2 linked regions of the Microbaculum marinisediminis genome follow. The main gene of each other region encodes a partner of the protein of the gene in region 2 in a complex. Links are inferred from orthologs where the notes say so. Each region holds a gene or a part of one and is shown on either strand. Other genes may lie near its edges.

Region 1 (11,378 bases), on a different replicon or contig from region 2:
GACCGTGTAGGTGTTGGTCGCGCGCGGCTCTTCCCGGCCGAACGCGGTCGGCGCGGAATCGACCAGTGCGGTCTTGCGGAAGGCGAGGGGGACCGTCTGCCAGACGGCCTCGGCGAACCGGTCGGCGAGGTCCAGCGCCTCCAGGGTCCGGCCGGCGGCGGCGGCCTGTTCAGCCTCGCCCGCCAGCGCCTTCAGGGCCTCGTCCGCCATGGCGGGCGCCGCGGCGATCCACGACACGATGGCGCCGACCAGGGCGCTGCGGAGAAAACGGATCATCTTACCCCCCGAAGCACGGCCTTTTCGCTCAGCCGCTGCATCCGGCAATCATATTGGCGCATGGAAACGGGCCGCGGCAAGCGAACCCTGCGAAGTGCGCGATCAGGCCGCGGAGTGCGCGACCAGGCGGTCTGCCGTCCAGCCCTGTTTCTTGCGGTAGATGGTGGAGGCGCTGATCTGCAGGGCGGCGGCGGCCTGGACGACATTGCCGTCGAAGGCCGAGAGCGCATCCTCGATGATGCGCCGTTCCTGCAGCCAGAACGGCTCAATCGTCCCGGATTGCTGGATCGGATTGCCGGCGTCCGCGCTCCGGACGGGCGCCTCGACACCGATCTGGCCGGCCCGGGCCAGCGCCATCGCCAGCATCGGGGCTGTGATTTCGTCCCCGTCGTTCATCACGACGGCGCGGCGGATGACGTTCTGCAGTTGGCGCACGTTGCCGGGCCACTCGTAGTGGACGAGCAGGGCGCGGGCCTCCGCGTCGAACCGTGTGAAGCCGCGGCCTTCCTCGGCGGCGAACGCCAGCAGCGTCGCGTCCGCGATCGGCAGGATGTCCTCGCACCGCTCGCGAAGCGGCGGCAGGTGAACTGGCAGCACGTGCAGGCGGTAGTAGAGGTCGGCGCGGAACCGGCCTGCGGCGACTTCGGCCTCCGGGTTGCGGTTGGTCGCGCAGACGAAGCGCACGTCGACGGGCCTGGACTGGGTGTCGCCGACCCGGCGCAAAGTGCCCGTTTGGATGAAGCGCAGGAGCTTTGTCTGCAGGTCCGGCGCCATTTCGCAGATTTCGTCGAGGAACAGCGTGCCGCCATTGGCCAGCTCCGCGGCGCCGGCGCGGTCCTCGTTGGCGCTGGTGAAGGCGCCGCGAACGTGGCCGAAAATCTCGCTTTCCATCAGATCGCGCGGGATCGCGCCGCAATTGAGCGCGACGAAGGCGCCGGGACGTCCGGACCGGCCATGCACCGCCTCGGCGGTCAGTTCCTTGCCGGTTCCGCTCTCGCCGGTGACGAAAACCGGGGCTTTCGAAGGGGACACCCGGGAAATCAGCTCGAAAACACCGCGCATCACCTCCGAATGGCCGATGAACCGCTCGAAATCGGTGGACGGGGCGCGGGCCGTCTGCCGCGCCGACCCGGTCGGAACGAGGGGCTGCTTGGGCGTCGGCTCCAGCGTCCGTTCGATCGCCTCGGCGACGGCTTCGGGTCGGGTCGGCCGGACCAGGACGTCGGCGGCGCCGGCCCGCATCGCGGCAACCGCCAGGCCGAGCGATCCGGTGCCGCTGATCGCTATGACGGGCGCCTCTGCGGCGGCGGCGGCGAGATCGGCGCTCCGCTCGCCGTTGGCGCCGTCGATCCCGAACAGGATGGCGTCGACCGGCGCCTCGGCGGCTGCGCGCGCCTCGCTCCAGCTTTCGGCTTCGAGGATGTCGAGCGCCAGGCCCGAGCGCGATGCGACTTCCTCGCGCACGAAGCGCCGGAAGACCGGATCGCGGTCGACGACGAGAACCCGATGGACTGGTGAATCTGTTTCGGCCGATGCCATGACCGGACGAACCCCTCGCTTTCCTGCAGACTGACGACCGCGAACGCCCCGATTAATCCGCAATTAGGGTAAAGAAACGGTTGCCCGCGCCACCGCTCGGGTGGTTTCCCGACCCGCGGGCCTCTGCTATCGTCCCGCGCGCTGCACCAACGAGAACCAAATCCGTTCAAGGAGCACATCAATGTCGGTCGCGCATGACATCGACACATCGGCGGAACTGTCGCCCAACGATCTCGAAGCCTTCTGGATGCCGTTCACGCCGAATCGGGCGTTCAAGAAGAACCCGCGCCTGATCTCGCGCGCCAAGGACGTCCATTATTATACCCCGGACGGGCGCGCGGTCCTCGATGCGACCGCCGGTCTGTGGTGCTGCAACGCCGGCCACGGCCGCGCGCCGATCGTCGAGGCGATCCAGAAGCAGGCCGCCGAGCTCGACTACGCGCCGGCCTTCCAGTTCGCCCATCCCAAGGCCTTCGCGCTGGCCAACCGTCTGGGCATGATGGCGCCGGCCGATCTCGACCACGTCTTCTTCGCCAATTCCGGCTCCGAGGCCGTTGATTCGGCTCTGAAGATCGCGCTCGCCTACTGGAACGTCCAGGGCAAGGGCTCGAAGACCCGCCTGATCGGCCGCGAGCGCGGCTATCACGGCGTCGGTTTCGGCGGCATCTCGGTCGGCGGCATCGTCAACAACCGCAAGTTCTTCGGCGGCCTCCTGACCGGCGTCGACCACCTGCCGCACACCTATAACCGCGCCGAGCAGGCCTTCACCCGCGGCGAGCCCGAATGGGGCGCGCACCTGGCCGACAATCTCGAATCGATCGTCGCCCTGCACGACGCCTCCACCATCGCCGCCGTCGTCGTCGAGCCGATGGCCGGCTCCACCGGCGTGCTGCCGCCGCCCAAGGGCTACCTCAGGAAGCTGCGCGAGATCTGCGACAAGCACGGCATCCTGCTGATCTTCGACGAGGTCATCACCGCGTTCGGCCGCCTCGGCTTCGGCACCGCCGCCGAGCGCTACGGCGTCGTCCCCGACATGATCACCTTCGCCAAGGGCGTCACCTCGGGCACCGTCCCCATGGGCGGCGTGATCGTGCGCAAGCCGGTCTACGATGCCTTCATGAACGGCCCCGAGCACGTGATCGAGCTGTTCCACGGCTACACCTACTCGGCCCATCCGATCGCGGTGGCCGCGGGGCTGGCGACCCTCGACGTCTATCTCGACGAGGGCCTGTTCGACCGGGCCAGGGAACTGGAGGGCGAGTGGGCCGACGCGGCCATGAGCCTGAAGGGCAAGCCGAATGTCGTCGACATCCGCACCATCGGCCTGGTGGCGGCCATCGACCTTGAGTCGCGGCCCGGCGCCGTCGGCGCCCGCGCCTACGAGGCGATGGACAGGGCCTTCCACGAGTATGACATGATGATCCGCGTCACCGGCGACACCATCGCGCTGTCGCCACCGCTGACCATCTCCCGCGATCAGATCGGCGGGCTGTTTGACGGGCTCGGCAAGCTGCTCGGCGAGCTGAGCTGACCGCACGGCGGTACCTGGATCGGAATCGATGTCGATAAAGAGCATGTTGGTCATAGGCGTCGCCGTGCTGGTTGCGGCCGGCGTCGCCTATGTGTTGGTCGTTCCCGATGCCCTCGACCGGGTGGGCGTCGAGATGGCGGAGGAGACCGCGCCGGCGCAGCCGGCCAAGGACTCCTCCCGGATCACCACCTCGACGCCGGTTCCCGCCGGCCAGGGGGCGTCCGACGAGATGCCGAATGTCGGCGTCCTCGACCTGGCCGCGCTGCCGTTCGAAAGCGGGTGCGGCCTGTTCCTCAGCCGCGAGGGCGAGGAGGACATCGTCTTCGTCGACGCCATGCCCGGCGGCGGCAGTGACGACGCCAACGGCCCCATGCCGGCGGTGATGCTGATCGACGGTACGCTCGTCACCTTCTCGCGCACCACCGCCGACGGCGAGCCGATCGGCTTCGGCCAGTACCCGCGGCAGGTATTCGACAGCGCAGACAACACGGTCAGGGTCGTCGTCGAGGTCGATTTCGGCGAGGAAACCGATCCCGAGGACGTTCCCGTCTCCGCCGGCGAGGTAACGGTCATGAAGGCCGGCCGGCCGACGCTGAAGTTCCCGGTATCGGGCGGCGCGGGCTGCTGACGGGCCCGTACACGATTTGTTAAGCACCGCGCTACTTGCCGGCGAGAATCACCTAGTATCCGCCGCATGTCAGTGTCGTCACCGGTCGAAGCGGACACCTTGAGAGGCCCGGACGAGCCGCGCTCCGTCCTGCCGTCGCCGTCGCCGTGGTTCGTCGCCTTCTGCATGGTGGTGATCGCGGGGTCGCTGGCGACGATCCTCTATGCCCGCGCCGGCATGAGCGTCGCCGAGGCTGGCTGGATCGGCTTCGCCGCGCTTCTGATCATGGTGCTGGCCGAATTCTACTCCGCGCGCGCCCGCGAGCGTTCCGCCGTCGAGGCCGAGCTACGCGAGGTCGTGCGCGTCTCCGGCCGGTTCCAGGACGAGATCGCTGGGCTTAACCAGCGGATCGCCGACATCGAGGCGACGCTGACGGTGCGTGTCGACGACATGATCGAGGAACGGGTGGAGACGATCGTCACCGACATGCGCCAGATCGAGGACCGGCTCGACGGCCTCGCCGAGACGGTTTCGGCGCTCGAGAGCGCGGCGCCTGCCGCCAGGGGGGCGCTGGCCGGCGCGGAGATCGGCGGGCGGGCGGAGACCCTCGAGGAGTCCCCGGCGTTCCCGGGCATGTCGGATGCCGACGCCGCGGCTATCCTGCGGCGCTCGGTCGAGGAGCACGGGCCGCTCATCCACCTGCAGTCGATCGTCACCCTGCCGCAACGGCGGGTGCGGTACTACGAGGCCTTCGCGCGGCTGCGCACCGACGACGGCCGCTCGCTGATGCCGCGGCAGTTCATCCCGCTGGCCGAGCGCACCGGCATCATGCCGATCATCGACAACGCCGTGCTGTTCCGCACGGTTCAGATCCTGCGCAAGATCGCCCGCAAGAACAACGATGTCGGGATCTTCTGCAACATCTCGGCCCGGTCCCTGGGCGATGGCGAGTTCTTCCAGCAGTTCGTGGATTTCATGGGCGAGAACCGCAATCTCGCCGGGGCCATCGTCTTCGAGTTCACGCAGGCCGCCTTCGACGATCTCGGTCCCATAGAGCTCGCCAATCTCGACGCGCTCGCCGAACTCGGCTTCCGCTTCTCGCTGGACAACGTGAACCGGCTCGATATCGACGGCGCGCGCCTGGCCAAGCACGGCGTCCGATACATCAAGATCGACGCGGACACGCTGATGCAGCCGCCACTATCGGCCAGCGCCCACATCCACGCCGCCGACCTCGCCAAGCTGCTCGCCCGGTACGGCATCACGCTGATCGCCACGCGCGTGGAGGCGGAGTCGCAAGTGGTCGATATCCTTGACTACGACGTGAAATTCGCCCAAGGGAACCTGTTCTCGCCACCGCGCATCGTCCGCGCCGATGCCGCGCAGGCGGCCCGCAAACCCACGATAAACTGAATGTCAGACACCAGCCCGACAAACGGGCCGCACCCGCAAATCCTGTTGCGGTTCCGCGATCTTGCGGAACGCTACGACGGTATCCTCTGCGACATCTGGGGCGTCGTCCACAATGGCGTCCGCGCCTGGCCCGACGCCTGCGACGCGCTCCACCGGTTCCGCGAGGCCGGCGGCCGGGTCGTCCTGATCACCAACGCGCCGCGCCCCTCGGGGCCGATCCGCGCGATGCTCGACGGCCTGAAGGTGCCGCACCATGCCTATGACGATATCGTCTCTTCGGGCGACCTGACGCACGCGATGCTGGCCGAGCGGGCCGGCCGCAAGGCCTTCCATCTCGGGCCGGAACGCGACCTCGGGGTGTTCGAGGGGATCGACATGCCGCTCACCGGCGCCGACGATGCCGAGCTGGTGGTCAATACCGGCCTGTTCGACGACACCACAGAGACGCCCGAGGACTATGCCGACATGCTCGCCGCGTTCCGCGCGCGCGACGTAGAGATGGTGTGCGCCAATCCCGATGTCGTGGTCGAGCGCGGCGACGAGCTGCTCTACTGCGCCGGCGCGCTCGCCGATGCCTACGAAGCGTTGGGGGGCAGGGTGCTATGGGCCGGCAAGCCGCACCCGCCGATCTACGACGAGGCCCTTGCCCGCCTGGCGACGGCGGCCGGCCGTCCGGTCGAGCGCGGGCGCGTGCTGGCGATCGGCGACAGCCTGCGCACGGATCTCGCCGGCGCGGCGCGGTCGGGCGTGGATGCCCTGTTCATCGCCTCGGGCATTCACGGCAGCGAACTGATCCGTGAGGATGCGCTCGACCTGCCGGGACTGGAGGCCTCCTTCCGGCAGGCCGACGTCTGGCCGCGCGCGGTGATGTCGCGGCTGGTCTGGTAGGGTCAGGCCGCGGAAAACAGGTCGTCGACCTCGTCCTGGCTGACGCCTTCGCCCTTGGCCTGGGGCCCGTCGAGCAGCAGGTCCTTCCTGCGCTGCACGCGGCTCGCCTCGTCCTCGTTGGCATGGCCCTCGGAGTCCTCGACCCGCATGCGCTGGGCGAAGCGGCTGACGCGATCGTCGATCATCCGCAGCGTCTCGACCACCTTGGTGATGCGCTGGCCGGTAATGTCCTGGAAGGAGCAGGCCTCGAAGATCTTCATGACGTTCTCGTCGACCAGTGCCTTGTAGGCGTCATGGTCGGCGTCGTCGGCGTTCATGATCGTCTCGGCGCACTCCATGATCGTGTTCGTGGCCTCTTCGGTGGCCTCGACCACGGCGTCGAGCTCCTTGCCCGCCGTCGGCAGATGCGTCTGCTGCAGGTCGTTGGCCTGCAGCCCGGCGATGTCCGTCTTCATCGCCTCGATATACGAGGCGATCTCGCGGAACTCGCGCTGGATCGACGCGTCGACGGCGCGATAGACGCTCGACAGCGACGACGACATCGTCTGCGCCAGCGACAGGATCTCGTTGACGGTGATATCGCCGTTGGTGCCGATGCCGATTTCGTCGAGGACCCGCGAAACCCGCGCGGCGCCCGATTCCGTATTGGCCATGGTGTGATCCCCTCTTGACCAGCCGAGCGTTGCGGAGGGGCGGGATGTCCCGCCGCTCCGGCGGGATCAGGCGCCGAAGACGGCGTCGATCTTGGACTTCAGCGTCGCGGCGTTGAACGGCTTGACGATGTAGTTGTTCACGCCGGCCTTCTTGGCGGCGATGACGTTCTCGGTCTTGGATTCGGCGGTGACCATGATGAAGGGCATGCCGCACAGGCGCTCGTCGCCGCGCACCTGCTTCAGCAGCTCGTAGCCGGTCATCGGCTCCATGTTCCAGTCGGAGATGACGAGACCATACTGTTTGGCCCGCAGCTTCTGCAGCGCCTCGGTGCCGTCCGTCGCCTCGTCGACGTCGTTGAAACCGAGCTGCTTGAGAAGGTTGCGGATAATCCGGATCATCGTCTTGTAGTCGTCGACGACGAGAATTGGCATCGCGGTGTCGATCGCCATCCTAGCTCTCCATTCTTTTCCGGGCTCTCGTCCGCCGCCAGCCGCGTTCTGCGACATGGTGGCCGGCCCGTCTCGTTGAGGCCGCCGACGGTAGGAACGCGCGCTGAAAAATAGGTTAAGCTGGTTCCGGCCCGATTGGGTTGGTAAACCGCTGGTTTGCGGAATTTGGCGGATTGCGCCGGTCGGCGCTCCCGCCTAGTTTGCGCGGCTAGTCATCGCCCGTACTGGAAAGGGGACCGACGATGAACATGGCGCCGGCCGGTTTCGGCTATTGTTTCGAGGATCTGCGCGTCGGCATGACCGAAGTGCTGATGAAGACCGTCATGGCCGACGACGTCATCGGTTTCGCCAAGCTGTCCGGCGACAACAACCCGGTGCATCTCAGCGATCACTTCGCCGCCCAGACCCCGTTCCGCGAGCGGATCGCCCACGGCCTCTATACCGCCAGCCTGATCTCCGCCGTGCTCGGAACCCGGTTGCCGGGCCCCGGCGCCGTCTATATCTCCCAGAGCCTGAATTTCCGCGCGCCGGTGCGCATCGGCGACGTGGTCAAGGCGCACGTCGAGGTCGTCGAGCTCGACGCCGACAAGCGCCGCGCCCGGCTGCATTGCGAGTGCACGGTCGATGCCAAGACCGTGCTCGACGGCGAGGCGATCGTCATGGTCCCCTCCCGCGACAGCCTGCGCAAGCGCGGCTGACCGTCACCACCACGCCGCCAGCCGATCCGATGCCCGACCACCGCTTCGCCATCATCACCAATGCCGATCCGGTGCCCGCGGCCCTGCGCGGCGGCGTCGTCGCGATCGGCAACTTCGACGGTGTCCATCGTGGCCACCAGGCCGTCCTCAGCCGCGTGATCGAGATGGCGCGCGCCCGCGGCGTGGCCGCGCTGGCGCTGACCTTCGAGCCGCATCCGCGCACCTTCTTCCGCCCCGAGGCCCCCGTGTTCCGGCTGACGCCGGCGCCCGTCAAGGCGGAGCTGTTCGAGGCCCTCGGTCTCGACGGCGTCGTCGAGGTGGCCTTCGACGCCGCGCTGGCGTCGACCCCCGCCGAGAGCTTCGTCGACTGGCTCCTGGTCGAGCGGCTCGGCGTCGGCGCCGCCGTCGTCGGCTACGACTTCCATTTCGGCAAGGGCCGCGCCGGCTCGCCGGACGTCCTCAGGGCGCTCGGCCGCGACCGCGGCTTCGACGTCGAGATCGTCGGCAAGGCCGGCGATTCCGAGACCGTCTGGTCGGCGAGCGCGGCGCGCGCGGCGCTCGCCGAAGGCGATGTCGAGGCGGCGGCGCGCATCCTCGGCTACCGCTGGTTCGTGCGCGGCGAGGTCGTGCACGGCGCCAAGCGCGGCCGCGACCTCGGCTTCCCGACCGCCAATATCGGCCTCGCCCCGGAAACCGGTCTCGCCCACGGCGTCTACGCGGTGCGGATGCGGGTCGACGGCGCGGTCCATGACGGCGCCGCCAGCTTCGGCCGCCGGCCGCAGTTCGACAACGGCGCGCCGCTGCTCGAGGTCCACCTGCTCGACGTCTCGCCCGATCTCTACGGCAAGACGGTGGAGGTCGAGTTCGTCGGCTTCATCCGCCCCGAGGCGCGCTTCGACGGTGTCGAGGAGCTGGTCGCGCGGATGAAGATCGACGTCGCCGAGGCCCGCCGCCTGCTGGCCAGGGCCGACGCCGAGGGTTCCGCCGGACTGTCCGTGCCCGCCCGTCTCGCCGCGCGCTGAGCCTTTCCGTGTCGATCCCGTCCGCACGCCCCGCAGGTGAATCCGTCATCGGAGAGCGCGAAGTCGTCGCCGGCGTCCTCTTGATGCTGCTGGCCGCGACCCTGCAGCCCATGCAGGACGCCATCATGAAATATCTCGGCGGTGCCGTGCCGGCGGTTCAGGTCGCCTGGGCGCGCATGGTCTTCCAGATGCTGTTCACGCTGCCCTTCGTGCTGATCGGGCCGGGCATCGCCGGCCTTCTGCCCAGGCCCTACGGCCTGCAGATCCTGCGCGGCCTGTTCATCGGCTGCACCAACGTCGCCTTCGTCTCCGCCATCATCGTCATGCCGCTCGCCGACGCGATCGCGCTCGTCTTCGTCGCCCCGCTGGTCGTCACCGCGCTGTCGGCGCTGGTGCTCGGCGAGACGGTCGGCCCGCGCCGCTGGACGGCGGTCGTCATCGGACTGGCCGGCGCGGTCATCATCATCCGGCCGGGCTCCGGCCTGTTCGGCCTCGTCGCCCTGCTGCCGATCACGGCGGCGATCTCCTACGCCTGCTATCTGATCGTCACCCGCCGCCTCAAGACCTCGGCGCCGGCGATTTCGACGCATTTCTTCACCGCCGTCGTCAGCGCGGTGGCGATCAGCATCCCGCTCGCCATCGGCATGGTCACCGGGCTGCCGCTGATCACGCCGGTCGCGCCGAGCCCGGGCGAATGGGGGCTCCTGGCGGTGGTCGGGCTCATCTCCACCGTCTCGCATTTCCTGATCATCCTGGCCTATAACCGCGCTCCCGCCTCGACGCTGGCGCCCATGACCTATTTCGAGATCGTCGGGGCGACGATCCTGGGCTATCTGGTCTTCGGCGACTTCCCCGATTTCTGGACCTGGGTCGGCGTCGCGGTGATCGTCTCCAGCGGCCTCTACGTGGTGTTCCGCGCCCGCAGGAAGCAGGCGCAGGTGCCGATCAGCGGGACCGATGCGGGCCTGTGAGCCGAATCCGCCTCTTTATCCGGGCTCCAGTGCCTGATAGAAGGCCCGCCATGCATTCGGATGTCCTGGTCATGGAGAACAAGCCCGTGAGCAAGACCGCGAGCGAACCCGTGAGCAGACCCGTCCGGGGGCTCATAGCCGCGCGGCGAATTATCGGCCCGGTTTTCGCCTGAGGCGGGAGATCGATCCCGACGGGCGGAAAGCCGGGATTCCCGACCACGTGTCCGAAACCATCGAGCGACCGCCCCGAAAGCCAGTCAGAAGACCATGACAAACGGATCCGATTCCGCCGCCAAGCGCGACTATTCCGAAACCCTGTTCCTGCCCAAGACCGATTTCCCGATGCGCGCGGGCCTGCCCAAGCGCGAGCCCGAGTTTATCGAGCGCTGGGACCGCCTCGAGGTCTACAAGCGCCAGCGCGAGATGGCCAAGGGCCGCGAGAAATACGTCCTCCACGACGGCCCGCCCTACGCCAACGGCAACATCCATATCGGCACCGCGCTCAACAAGATCCTCAAGGACGTCGTCACCCGCTCGCACCAGATGCTGGGCTACGATTCCAACTACGTGCCCGGTTGGGACTGCCACGGCCTGCCGATCGAATGGAAGATCGAGGAGCAGTACCGCGCCTCGGGCAGGAACAAGGACGACGTCCCGGTCATCGAGTTCCGCAAGGAATGCCGCCAGTTCGCCGAACACTGGATCGGCGTCCAGAAGGCCGAGTTCCGCCGTCTCGGCGTCGAGGGCGACTGGGACAACCCCTACACCACCATGACCTTCGCCGCCGAGGCGCAGATCGCCCGGGAATTGACGAAGTTCGCCATGAACGGCGGCCTCTATCGCGGCTCCAAGCCGGTGATGTGGTCGGTGGTCGAGAAGACGGCGCTGGCCGAGGCCGAGGTCGAGTATCACGACTACACGTCGGACACGATCTTCGTGAAGTTTCCGATCGTCGAGGGCCCCGAGGCCGGCAGCGCCGCGGTGGTGATCTGGACGACCACGCCGTGGACGATCCCCGGCAACCGGGCGATCTCGTTCAGCCCGCGCATCGAATACGGCCTCTACAAGGTGGTCGAGGCACCGGAAGAGAACTGGGCGAAGCCCGGCGATCTCTACATCCTGGCCGACAAGCTCGCCGAGGAGGTGATGAAGGCCGCTCGGGTCGAGCATTACGAGCGCGTCCGCGACATCGACTACGCCGAGCCCGGCGAGATGGTCTGCGCCCATCCGCTGAAAGGTCTCGACGGCGCCTACGACTTCGCGGTGCCGCTGCTCGCCGGCGACCACGTCACCGACGACGCCGGCACCGGCTTCGTGCACACCGCGCCGG
Region 2 (11,974 bases):
GGGATCGATCTCGGCAAGCTTTACGACTACGACATTATTCTGCTTGACCTGAACCTGCCCGACATGAGCGGTTACGAGGTGCTCAAGACGCTTCGGCTGTCGAAGGTCAAGACCCCGATCCTGATCCTGTCGGGCCTCGCCGGCATCGAGGACAAGGTACGCGGTCTCGGCTTCGGCGCGGACGACTATCTCACCAAACCGTTCCACAAGGACGAGCTGGTGGCGCGCATTCATGCGATCGTCCGCCGCTCCAAGGGCCATGCGGAATCGGTCATCGAGACCGGCGACCTGAAGGTCAACCTCGACACCAAGACGGTGGAGGTCAACGGCCAGCGGGTGCACCTGACCGGCAAGGAATACCAGATGCTCGAGCTGCTCTCGCTGCGCAAGGGCACGACGCTGACCAAGGAGATGTTCCTCAATCATCTCTACGGCGGCATGGACGAGCCGGAACTGAAGATCATCGACGTGTTCATCTGCAAGCTTCGCAAGAAGCTGTCGGCGGCCACGGGCGGCAAGAACTACATCGAAACCGTGTGGGGCCGCGGTTACGTTCTTCGCGATCCGGATACGGACGCCGCCATTTCCGCCTGATCGGATTTCTCTAGGCAACAGAAAAGAGCCTCGTCGGTCCGACGGGGCTTTTTTTTGACCGCGCGCCGCCCACTTTCGGGATCCGTGCCCGTGTGTCAGGCTGTCCCCGAAAAACCAACAGGGGGGACCCGCGATGACCGATCTCGATGCATTGCTGGAAAAGGCGGTGGCCGACCGCGAAGCGCCGTTCCTGGTCGCGATGACCGGGAATTCGGACGGGATGACCTGGTCCGGCGCGGCGGGGCAGCGTTCGCCGGGCGCCGACGCGACGACCGATACGGTCTTCCGCATCTTCTCGATGACCAAGGCGATCGGCTCGACGGCGGCGATGATCCTGATCGATCGCGGCAAGCTGAGCATGGATACCGAGGTCGAGGCGGTTCTGCCGGACTTCTCGAGAATCCAGGTGCTCGAGGGCATCGAGGGCGGCAAGCCGATCCTGCGCGCACCCAGGACGAAAGCCACGGTCCGGCACCTGGCCACCCACACATCCGGCTTCGTCTACGAGTTCTGGAACTCGATGATCCCCTCCTACATGGAGATCGCCGGGCACCCGACAATCATCTCGGGGCTCAATGCCTCGCTCCACTATCCGCTGGCGTTCGATCCGGGAGAGCGCTGGGACTACGGCATCGGCATCGACTGGCTCGGCAAGGTCGTCGAAGCGGTCGACGGGCGGTCTATCGACCGGTTCTGCCACGACGAGATATTCGGGCCGCTGTCGATGCCCGACACCGGCTTCGAGGTCTCGGCAGCGATGAAGGATCGACTGGCGAGCGTGCGCGCACGCGGCGAGGACGGCAGCTTCGTCGACTTCGAGCTGTCGCCGCCGGCCAACCCCGAGTTCTACGGCATGGGGCATGCGCTCTATTCGACGGCGCCGGACTACCTGCGCTTCCTGCGCATGTTCCTGAACCGGGGCGAACTCGACGGCCAGCGGATCCTCAGCGAGGGCGCGCTCGACCACATGCTCGCCAACCAGATCGGGGATCTGCGGGTCGGGCTGATGAAGACGGTCGCCCCGCCCGTCACCGCCGATACCGAGTTCTTCCCCGGGCGCGAGAAGACCCATTCCTTCGGCTTCATGCGGATGGAGGAGGACGTGCCCGGCATGCGCAGGGCGGGTTCCCAGTCCTGGGCGGGGGTGCTCAACAGCCACTTCTGGTTCGATCCGAAGACGGATGTGGCCGGGCTCATCATGACGCAGATGCTGCCCTTCGCCGACCCGGCGTTCATACGTCTCTACGAGCGGTTCGAAGCGGGCGTCTACGACAACGCGGCTTAAGAGCTGAGCCCGCCGTGCAGCCGTAGGCGGGGCCGCCGGGGGAGGCGGCCCTCTGAGAGGCCCGGGTGTTCAGGCGACCTGGCCGACGGCGCGCAGCCCGGGCATCGCGGGCACCACAGCGGATTTCGGCAGCGGGCGATACAGGCCGCGACAGTTCGGCTGTGCTTCGAAGCGGTCGCTGAGCCCGACGACCGTCTCGGCGGCGCCAAGGATCAGGTAGCCGTCGGGTTCGAGGGCGTCGGCGATGCGCGACAGCACTTCGGTCTTCGTCGGCCGGTCGAAATAGATCAGGACGTTGCGGCAGAAGACGACGTCGAAACGCCCCAGCGCCGTGAAGTTCGCGAGCAAGTTCTGCTTCTGCCAGCGGACCATGCGGCGGATCGACGGATCCAGTTCCCACATGTCGCCCTGCTGGGTGAAATACTTCACCAGGAGCTGGATCGGCAGGCCGCGCTGCACCTCGAACTGGCTGTAGATGCCGGCCTTACCGCGATCCATCACCGTCTCGGCGATGTCGGTTGCCAGGATGTCGAGATGCCAAGCGTTGAGCCGGGAGTCCTCGCGACTGGAGATCGCCAGCGAATAGGGCTCCTGGCCTGTCGAGGCGGCCGCGCACCACACCTTTATCCCGCGCTTCGTCGCCCGCTTCTGGAGCATGTGCGGGACGATGACGTCCTTGAAGTGATCGAAGGGCGTCCGATCGCGGAAGAAGGACGACTCGTTGGTCGTCATCGCCTCCACGACGCTCGTGCGGAGCTTCATATCGCCGCCGAGCTTGAGGGCCCCGATCAGTGCCGAAAGATCGGCGATCCCGGCCCGCCGGGCAACCGGGCCGAGGCGCGCCTCGACGAGGTAGCGCTTGTCGTCGGAGAGATCGAGGCCGGACTGACCGCGAAGGAAATCGCGAAGATAATCATATTCTTGGGGCGTCATGCCTTGATCCCCTTCAGGTACCTGGAAAGTTGGCCGGGAATGCGGTCGAGCGGGAGGATCGCGGAACAGACGCCGGCACGGGCCGTTGCCCCGGGCATCCCCCAGACCACGCTGGACGCTTCGTCCTGCGCGATCACGGTTCCGCCGGCCTGCGCGACAGCGCGGGCGCCTTCGGCACCGTCATGTCCCATTCCGGTCAGAACGACGGCGAGTGTCGCCGCGCCGTACACCTTTACCGCCGACTCGAAGAGAGGATCGACGGCCGGCCTGCAATAGTTGACCGGGGGATCGTCGGTGAGACGGATCGTCGGTATGGCTCCCGGCTCGACAACCATGTGACGGCCGCCGGGCGCCACATAGATGCGGCCGGCGGCAATCGGTTCGCCGTCCTGGCCCTCGGCGGCGGGTCGTCCGCTCGCGCGGGCAAGATGCTCGGCGAGGATCCCCGTGAATGTCGGCGGCATGTGCTGGGTGATCAGGATCGGCACATCGGCGCCATCGCCGCCGAGCGTCTGCAGGACGGCGGTCAGCGCCGGCGGTCCGCCCGTCGAACTGCCGATGACGATGACGCGCGGGCGCACCGCCGACGGGCGCCGCAGGATGATCGGGGCGGGCTCCGGTGTCGCCAGGGTTCTCGGCCGGGGCGTCGTCGCGGCGGGTGCGGACTCCCGGCTCGCGGGCGGAACCGTCCTGCGCTCTCTCGGCCTGCGGGGGGCGAGAGCCCGTATCTTCTCGAGGAGATCGCGCCGAAAATCGTCGGCGGTCACCATGCCGTGCTGCGCCTCGGGCTTGGGGATGTAGTCCCGGGCTCCGAGCGACAGCGCCTTGAGGCTGATCTCGGCGTTCCGGCGCGTCAGCGTCGAGGCCATGATGACGGCCGTGTCGGGCTTCCTCGACAGGATTTGCGGAAGGGCGGTCAGGCCGTCCATCTCCGGCATCTCGATGTCGAGGACGATGATGTCCGGATAGGTCGCGTCGAGCGCGTCGAGCGCCGTCCGGCCGTTCCGTTGAGTGGACACGACTTCGATATCCGGCACTTCGCCGAGCCACCGCGCCACGAGGCCGCGCACGACGGCCGAATCGTCGACGACCATGACGCGGATCGGTGCGTTTGCGGAAGGCGGCGGTGCGGACCCTATGCGGGCGGAACTCTGTATGGACACGTTCGTACTCGGATACGCAAACCTGGAATGAGCCGCTTCCGCAGGCGGAGGGTCTTCAGAGGATTCCGGCTTCGGCGAACTTCGCCTCGACGATATCCCGGTCGAACGGCTTCATGATGTACTCGTTGGCGCCGGCCTTCAGCGCGCGGGCGATCTGCGCGATGTCGTTCTCGGTGGTGCAAAACACGACCTTCGGCTCACCGCCATCCTCCATCTGCCGCAACTGCTTGAGGAACTCGAAGCCGTCCATGACGGGCATGTTCCAGTCGAGCAGGATGGCGTAGGGCATCGCGTACCGACAGGCTTGCAGCGCCTGCGCACCGTCCTCCGCTTCCGTGACCGAGAAACCGAGTTCCTCCAGGATCCGGCGAGCGACCTTTCGGATGACGCTGGAGTCATCCACGACGAGACAGTTCTTCATCTCCAAATGCTCCGGATTTGGATAACCTGGTTCAGCTTATCCGTGCATCCCTACAAATTGGTTACGCTCAGGCAGCGATCGCTTCGTGATCCATGTCGAGGATCCGAGCGACGTCGAGGATCACGAGAAGGGTGTTCTCGAGCCGCTGGACGCCGGACGACACCCGTGCCCAACGCGGATCAAGGTTCACCGGGTTCGGCTCGATATTGGCGATCGGCAGCCTGAGGACATCGCCGACCTCGTCGATCACCAGGCCGTAGGATTCACCGCCATGCTCGATCCCGACAGCCATGGGCGCCTCGTTCACCTCGCGCTCCTCCAGGTCGAGGCGGCGGCGCATGTCGATGGCGGTGACGATGCGGCCGCGCATGTTCAGGACGCCGGCAATCTCCTTGCGCGACATCGGCACCGGCGTCATGCCGGTGAGGCGAAACACGTCGTGGACGCCCTCGATCGGCAGTCCGAACAACTGCGATCCGATCGTAACGGTGATGTAGTCGCAGGACGCACCCTGGTCGTGGTTCTCTTCGCGAACCGTCTCGCTCATGCTGCCTCTCCCATCGGACGTGCCATTTCCTTCAGGCTTTCCAGAAGGCCGGTCCGGTCAAACTTCGCCACATAGTCATGGAAACCGGCCTTGCGGCCGCGCTCGATTGCTTCGGGGCTGGCGAGCGACGACAGCGCCACGATCGGCAAGTCCTTGAACTTGCCGGTGGCGGAAAGCCGCTCGGCCAGCTCGTAGCCGCTCATCTCCGGCATCTCGATGTCGCTGACCACGACGTCGACAGGCTCGCCGGCTTCGAGGCGCTGCAACGCCTCCATCGCGCTCTCGCAGACGATGGTCCGGTAGCCGGCCGACTTCAGGACCGGGGCGATCATGTTGCGGAAGAACGGACTGTCGTCGATGAGCATGATCCGGGTGTCTTCGGGAACCGCTCCGGTCTCCTTGCGATGGAACCAGTCCTCGAACGCCATAGGCAGGTAGTGGGCGACGTCGATGACCTCGGTGGCGGATCCGCGGATCACGGCGGAGCCGAGAATTCCCGGGGTCTCCGAGGGAATCTGGATATCGAGGCGGTCGTCGACGATATCGACGACTTCGTCGATCACCAGGCCCATGGAGCGGCCGTTGTCGGTGAAGACGATCATCGGCTGCGAGCCTTCGGTGCGGCGCTCGACGGTGTCATTGACGTGGACGAGCGGCATCAGGCGGCCGCGATACTGAACGAGGCTGCGGCCGTTGGCGTGCTCCATGCGGTCGACCTCGATCTCCTCGAGGCGGGTGATAAGCGACAGCGGCACCGCCTTCGGCGCGGCCGAGCCGGCCCGGAACAGGAGCATCGAGACGGTCTCGTCGCGCAAGGCCGCCGTGTCTTCAAGACTATCGCGCTCCAGTTCGGCGGCGACGTCGGTGCGAACCTCCTTGGCGATGCCGTTGGGGTCGATGATCATGATCACCGAGCCGTCGCCCAGGATGGTGTTGCCGGAGAAGGCCGCGATGCTGCGCAGCATGCTCGACATCGGCTTGACGACGATTTCCTCGGTATGGAAGACCGCGTCGACGACGATGCCGAACCGATGCGAGCCGACCTGCAGCACAACGATGAAGCCGTCGGTATCGTTGACTTTCGTATCGGCGACTTTCGTATCGGCGCGTCCGTCGGTCGCCGTGCCGGCGGCCGTCTGGCCGGTGGCGTCCCTGGCCTCGTTGTCGGCCCTGACGTCATTGTCGGCCCCGGCTTCATTATTGGCGACGAGGCGCATCTTCGGCGGCAGGCCGAGCACGCTCGACAGGCCGACGAGCGGCAGCAATTCGTCGCGCAGCCGCAGGACGGGCGTGTCCTTGATGCGCTCGATCCGCGTGGCCGAGCCCGAGCCGGTGTGCACCAGCTCGACGACGGCGAGCTGCGGAATGGCGAAGCGCTGACCGGACGACTCGACGATGAGCGCCGACACGATCGCGAGCGTCAGCGGGATCTTGATCGTGAAGACGGAGCCCTCGCCCTGCACCGACTTGACGTCGACGGTGCCGCCGATCAGCTCGATATTGGTCTTCACCACGTCCATGCCGACGCCGCGGCCGGAAACGCTGGTGACCTTCTCGGCGGTGGAGAAGCCCGGATTGAAGATGAAGCGATGGATCTGCGCCTCGCTCATCTTCTCCAGCTCGGCCTCGGTCACGAGGCCCTTCTCGAGCAGCTTCTTGCTGATTTTCGTGGAATCGAGGCCGCGACCGTCGTCGGCGATCTCGATGATGATATGGCCGCCTTCGTGATACGCGGCCAGGCGCACCTTGCCGACCTTGGGCTTGCCCGCGGTCTTGCGCTGTTCCGGCAATTCGAGGCCGTGATCAGCCGAATTGCGAACCATATGCGTCAGCGGATCCTTGATCAGCTCGAGCACCTGGCGGTCGAGTTCGGTCTCCGCGCCGACCATTTCCAGCTCGATCTGCTTGTCCAGCTCGAGCGCAAGGTCACGGACGATGCGCGGCAGTTTCTGCCAGGCATTTCCGATCGGCTGCATGCGCGTCTTCATGACGCCTTCCTGCAGCTCGGCGGTGACGTTCGAGAGCCGCTGCAGTGGAACCTTGAATTCCGAATCCTCGTGGCGACGGACGATCTCGAGGAGCTGGTTGCGGGTCAGAACCAGCTCGCTGACGGTCGTGATGAGATGCTCCAGCGTGTCGACGGCGACGCGAATGGTCTGCGATTTCACCGGAGTGTCGCCACGGGCGGACTCGTTCCCCTCCCGGTTTGCAGGGGCTTTTCCGCGATCGGAGTCGTTCTGGGCGACCGGCGCTACGTCTTCCGGTTCTTCTTCGATGGTTGGGGGCGCTTCGGCTTCCGCCGTCTCGGTCTCCGGACCAGGCGTTTCGCGGAAGGCGCGTTCGAGCTCGTCGAGCGAGACCTCGCCGGGACGCAACTCGCGCTCCAGGGTCTGCACCACCAGGGCGGGCTCGGCCGTCTCGATTAAAACCGGTTCGGGTTCGCAGGCTTCGGCGGCAGCCTCGGCGAGGGCGTCGCCGGGGACGGCGGTGGCGGCGGCCGGCGCGGGCGCCTCGAGCGCCATTTCCTCCAGCCTGGCGATCATGTCGGTATCGGAACCCTCCGGCTCCTGACCCGTCTCCCCCAGAACAGTGATGATGTCCTTGATCCGGTCGATCGAGGCCAGGATCAGGGTCACGGCCCCCGGCGTTACGGGAACGCCGTCGCGGAACCGGCCCATGACCGTTTCCGCAGCGTGTGCCAGCGCCTCCAGCCGCGGCAGCCCCAGGAAGCCGCAGGTGCCTTTGATCGTGTGAACGAGCCGGAAAATGTTGTCGAGGATACGAGCGTTGTTTGGTTCCTGTTCGAACTTGACGAGCTCGACGTCGATAATCTCGAGACTCTCGTTCGTCTCGGTCAGGAACTCACTGACGAGATCGTCCATTTCGCGCCCTTTCTGGGTCTGCACCGAAGATGCCGGCCATACAGCCGTGAGACCACTCTGAAGGAGCGACAGTTAACATTGCTTGAAATGCGGCATTGGCCGCAGGTTGAACGCAGTATCGGCCGCACCGGGCGCGATGGTCGCGCCCGGCCGTCACGCGGCGGCGTCAGCTCTTGTCGGCTGCGATACGGATCGTATCCGCGTCGACCTCGAACGATACCGGCATGTCGAGGGAACTGGCCAAGCGGTAGGCGTAATAGGCCTGGACGGATCGGGCATCGAGCCCCTCTTCGGGCACGACACCCTCGAAGATCCCGCGGGTCGTATCCGAAAGCACGGCGTGGCTGCCGGTCGCAGATATCCGGAACGACACCTCTTCGCTGTCACTGATGATGGCGCCGCCGGCGCCTTCCCGGATGACGTCCACCGTCACCGTGCCGCCGCGCGGAATCATCGAGACGGCGAGGACCACGAGATTGACCAGTAGTTTGACCTGATCCTTCGGCAGGCTGTCGGGCGGCGCCTTCCAGTCGATGGTGGCCTTCTCGCCGGCATAGAGGTTCTCGGTGAGCTTTCGCGCCTCCTCGACCGGGAAGCGGTCGCCGGCCCCGCCCATGGCGCCGAAAGCAAGACGCAGGAACTGCAACCTTGCCGACGCCTTGGCCGCGTTGTTGCGGATGATGTCGAGCGCCATCTCGCGCATCGACTCGTCTTTTTCGTCCTCGAGTACTTCGAAGCCGTTGGTGACCGCTCCGACGGGGCTGATCACGTCGTGGCAAAGCTTGCTGCACATCAGCGCGGCAAGGTCGAGGTCGCTCATGGCTACCGGGTCTGTCGTCATACGGGGTCCGCCTCCCGTTTGCCGGCCGCCGGAATCACCGGGCCGGTATCCTGAAAGGCCGCGAGTGTTACATCGCCGAGTCGACTCCGACAAGAAGCGGCGGCGCGCGGGGTGGGCTGACCGGCCGCGATCTGCTATCAGCCGCGCCAATCGACCAACGCGACAACCGCCGACACGGCGAACCGTCGGGACGGCGAACCGTAACGAGCGAGCAAGACTATGCGTCAGGACACGAATACCGGATTGCCGACACTCGGCGACAGGGCACTGGGAGACATGCTCGCGACGATCGCGCTGGAGGCGGGGAGCGAAATCCTCGACGTCTACGGTACCGAATTCGCGGTCGAGCAGAAGGACAACGATTCGCCCGTCACCGAAGCCGACCGGCGCGCCGAAGCGGTGATCCTGAAGCGCCTCGCCGAGATCGCCCCGGACGTCCCGGTCATCGCCGAGGAGGCGGCATCGGAGGGCGACATTCCCGAAATCGGCGCGCGTTTCTTCCTCGTCGATCCGCTCGACGGTACCAGGGAATTCGTCAACCGGCGCGACGAGTTCACGGTCAACATCGCGCTGGTCGAGAACGGCGAGCCGGTGGCCGGGGTGGTCTACGCGCCGGCGCTCGGCATGATGGCGGTTGCCGACGGGCCGGCTTCAGGGCGCACGGCGATGCTCGCGAAGGACGCACCGATCGCGGCGGCGGACTGGCAGCCGATCCATACGCGGGAGGTTCCCGCGGCCGGACTCGTCGCGGTCGCCAGCCGGTCGCACCGGGACGCGGAGACGGATGCCTTTCTCGAAAGCCACGGCGTCACGGAAACGCGGAGCGCCGGATCGTCGCTGAAGTTCTGTCTGATCGCGCGTGGCGAGGCCGACGTCTACCCGCGCTTCGGCCGGACGATGGAATGGGATACGGCGGCGGGCCATGCGGTTCTGAGAGCCGCCGGCGGCTGCGTGCTGACGACTGACGGACTTGCGCTGCGATATGCCAAGCGCGAGCGCGGCTACGACAATCCGGCCTTCATCGCCTGGGGACGGAAGCCGGTCTAGCCGTTTTCCTGTTCAATAGGGAAACTGCTTGTTCCAGCTCTGCCGGGCCTCGGCGAGGATCTGATCGGGATCGTCGGCGAACGCCTGCATGTGTTCCTGGGAATAGAAGAAATAGAGGCGTTCCTCGTAGACAGACCAAAGGCGCGGGTTGCCTTCGGCGGGATAGCCGCGGGCGAGCGCCACAGGGCAGCGACCGCCGAAGCCGGGCGCATAGACCAGCGGATCCCTGACGAAGGCGTCACGGTTGCCTTCGTTGACGAAGCGCCAGGCGACCTTGCCCCACCGCGCTTCGTAGTCGGGATCTCCCTCGCGAATCGCGCCGTCGACGAAATAGGCCACTGGATCGTTGCCGTTGGCGGCGAAGCCGGTCGCCGGATCGAAGACGAAATGTCCGTTCTCGAGCGCGCGCGCCGGTCCGGATATCGCCAGAACGGGGGCGATCAGGACGAGCAGTGCAACGAAACGGCCGATTGAAGACATATTGTTAACCATCTCTTTGCAGAACATAGGCGGTGGCGTGAGTCGGTTGTCGCGATCCTGCCACCGTGTCGGTTAACGGCCCGGTTAACGCGGTCATGCCGGCATGAAGACGGTGGTCGGCATGAAAATGGCGGCCGGTTGAAGACTGGGGGCCGACGGCGTGGGGCGATTGAATGCGGAGGGTATCGACATGACCGAAACGCGGCGTTCAGTCCTCCTGGGGCTCGCGGCGCTGGCCGGCGGGACGGCACTGCCGACCCGTTTGCTGGCGCAGTCCGGAACGGAGCCGGGCACCTACAGCATGGACGAAATCGTCGACGCCGGGCATTCCTTCTTCGGACAGCTCAGCGAGGGCCTGGCGCAATCGATCGAGTACCTGTTCTCCAACCAGGGGCGGCCCAACGGCTACATTCTCGGCGAGGAGGGGAGCGGTGCTTTCGTCGCCGGTCTGCGCTACGGCGAGGGCGTCCTGAACACGAAGAACGCAGGCCAGCACAAGGTTTTCTGGCAAGGGCCGACGATCGGCTGGGATTTCGGCGGCGACGGCGCGCGCACGATGATGCTCGTCTACAATCTGCCGGACACGGAGTCGATCTACCGGTACTTCGCCGGTGTGAACGGCTCGGCCTATCTGGTCGCCGGTTTCGGAGTTTCCGTCTACAGCAACCACGATATCGTCATCGCGCCGATACGGGCGGGGCTGGGGGCGCGGCTCGGCGTCAATGTCGGCTATCTGAAGATGACCCGTCAGGCGACCTGGAATCCGTTCTAGCCGAAAATTCGGCGCTGGAGTGTAGCGTCCCGACCGGTTACTTTACTGGCTACCGTCATTGCGCGAGCACTGGCAGCAAGTGTTTCGTATGCGTCCCGTCGGGCGCTGGTCGACATATGATCGAAAACATCGTCGTCTTCGCACTCGGCGCGCTTGTCGCCACCTTGCTAGCGCTATTGGTGATCCCGGTCATCTGGAGGCGCGCGGCGCGTCTTATCGAGGAGCGCATTCGCGCGACGACTCCGCTGTCCATGGCCGAGATCCAGTCCGAGAAGGATCTCATTCGCGCCGACTACGCCGTTCAGTTGCGCAAGGTCGAGGTCCGCTACGAGGAAGAAAAGGGCCTTGCCGCCGAACGCGAGATTGAGCTGGGCCGCCGGCAGGGTCGCGTCAACGAACTGGAAGCGGAGCTCGACGCGCGCGAGCTGGCCATCGCCGAGCAGGACGAGCGAATCGAGGAATTGCAGGGAACGGTGCTCGGGCTCGAGCGGCAGATATCGTCCCAGACAGCGTCATTGAAGGAAAAGCAGCACCTCATCTCGGAAGGGAATGACACGTTGCGCGAGGTTCGCGCGCAGCTCACCGAGGCGGCCGGGCTGGCCGACAGCCGCAAGGTCGAGATCGCCGCCCTGAAGACGCAACTCGAAAACCACAAGAGCCGGATCGAAGAGATGCGCGCCGAGCTTGCGACGCGCGCGATCGAAGCGGAAGAACGCGGATCGGCGGTCGACGAGCTGTCCGGCGCGCTCAAGGGACGGGAAGCCCGCATCGCGCTTCTGAATTCGCGTGTCGCCCGCCGGCGCGACGTTTCGCTCGAACGGCGCAAGCGCGCCAAGGAACTGCAGGCGCTTCTGGAGGCCCAGCGCGAACGCGTGGCCGAGAAGACCGCCGCCCTGTCGGCGGCGGCGCTGAAACAGCTGAAGCAGGACGAAGACATCAAGATACTCGAGGAAGAGCGGGCCGCGCTCAAGAAGGTGATCGCTGATTTCGAGGCCAAGCTCGAGATCAA

What was found.
Region 1: the proteins of MUB46_RS07910 (region 2) and MUB46_RS00845 are in contact, whole or in part, in a solved structure (PDB 1A0O), measured with the Escherichia coli proteins. The link is inferred for Microbaculum marinisediminis from one-to-one orthologs.

Annotation. Positions count from the first base shown.
Region 1 is NZ_JALIDZ010000001.1:163,919-175,296, reverse strand. The notes cover bases 5,666-8,543. They hold MUB46_RS00845 (response regulator), read right to left. Parts: upstream 7,358-8,543; coding sequence 6,974-7,357; downstream 5,666-6,973. Other genes in these bases: MUB46_RS00835 (bifunctional riboflavin kinase/FAD synthetase), read left to right, coding at 8,085-8,543; MUB46_RS00840 (MaoC family dehydratase), read left to right, coding at 7,606-8,055; MUB46_RS00850 (protein phosphatase CheZ), read right to left, coding at 6,257-6,907; MUB46_RS00855 (TIGR01459 family HAD-type hydrolase), read left to right, coding at 5,666-6,254. Also shown: MUB46_RS00880 (hypothetical protein), read right to left, coding at 1-276; MUB46_RS00875 (sigma-54 interaction domain-containing protein), read right to left, coding at 379-1,815; omega-aminotransferase AptA, read left to right, coding at 1,997-3,346; MUB46_RS00865 (hypothetical protein), read left to right, coding at 3,375-3,974; MUB46_RS00860 (EAL domain-containing protein), read left to right, coding at 4,041-5,366; more of MUB46_RS00855, read left to right, coding at 5,367-5,665; more of MUB46_RS00835, read left to right, coding at 8,544-9,077; MUB46_RS00830 (DMT family transporter), read left to right, coding at 9,086-10,048; ileS (isoleucine--tRNA ligase), read left to right, coding at 10,316-11,378. UniProt on the Escherichia coli protein: Involved in the transmission of sensory signals from the chemoreceptors to the flagellar motors.
Region 2 is NZ_JALIDZ010000003.1:378,854-390,827, forward strand. Bases 4,740-8,213 are described here. They hold MUB46_RS07910 (hybrid sensor histidine kinase/response regulator), read right to left. Parts: upstream 7,826-8,213; coding sequence 4,940-7,825; downstream 4,740-4,939. Other genes in these bases: MUB46_RS07905 (chemotaxis protein CheW), read right to left, coding at 4,740-4,943; MUB46_RS07915 (histidine phosphotransferase family protein), read right to left, coding at 7,992-8,213. Also shown: response regulator transcription factor CtrA, read left to right, coding at 1-594; MUB46_RS07885 (serine hydrolase domain-containing protein), read left to right, coding at 728-1,879; MUB46_RS07890 (CheR family methyltransferase), read right to left, coding at 1,949-2,812; MUB46_RS07895 (protein-glutamate methylesterase/protein-glutamine glutaminase), read right to left, coding at 2,809-3,906; MUB46_RS07900 (response regulator), read right to left, coding at 4,031-4,396; more of MUB46_RS07905, read right to left, coding at 4,464-4,739; more of MUB46_RS07915, read right to left, coding at 8,214-8,666; 3'(2'),5'-bisphosphate nucleotidase CysQ, read left to right, coding at 8,886-9,713; MUB46_RS07925 (YHS domain-containing (seleno)protein), read right to left, coding at 9,726-10,193; MUB46_RS07930 (DUF1134 domain-containing protein), read left to right, coding at 10,384-10,965; MUB46_RS07935 (coiled-coil domain-containing protein), read left to right, coding at 11,082-11,974. UniProt on the Escherichia coli protein: Involved in the transmission of sensory signals from the chemoreceptors to the flagellar motors. CheA is autophosphorylated; it can transfer its phosphate group to either CheB or CheY.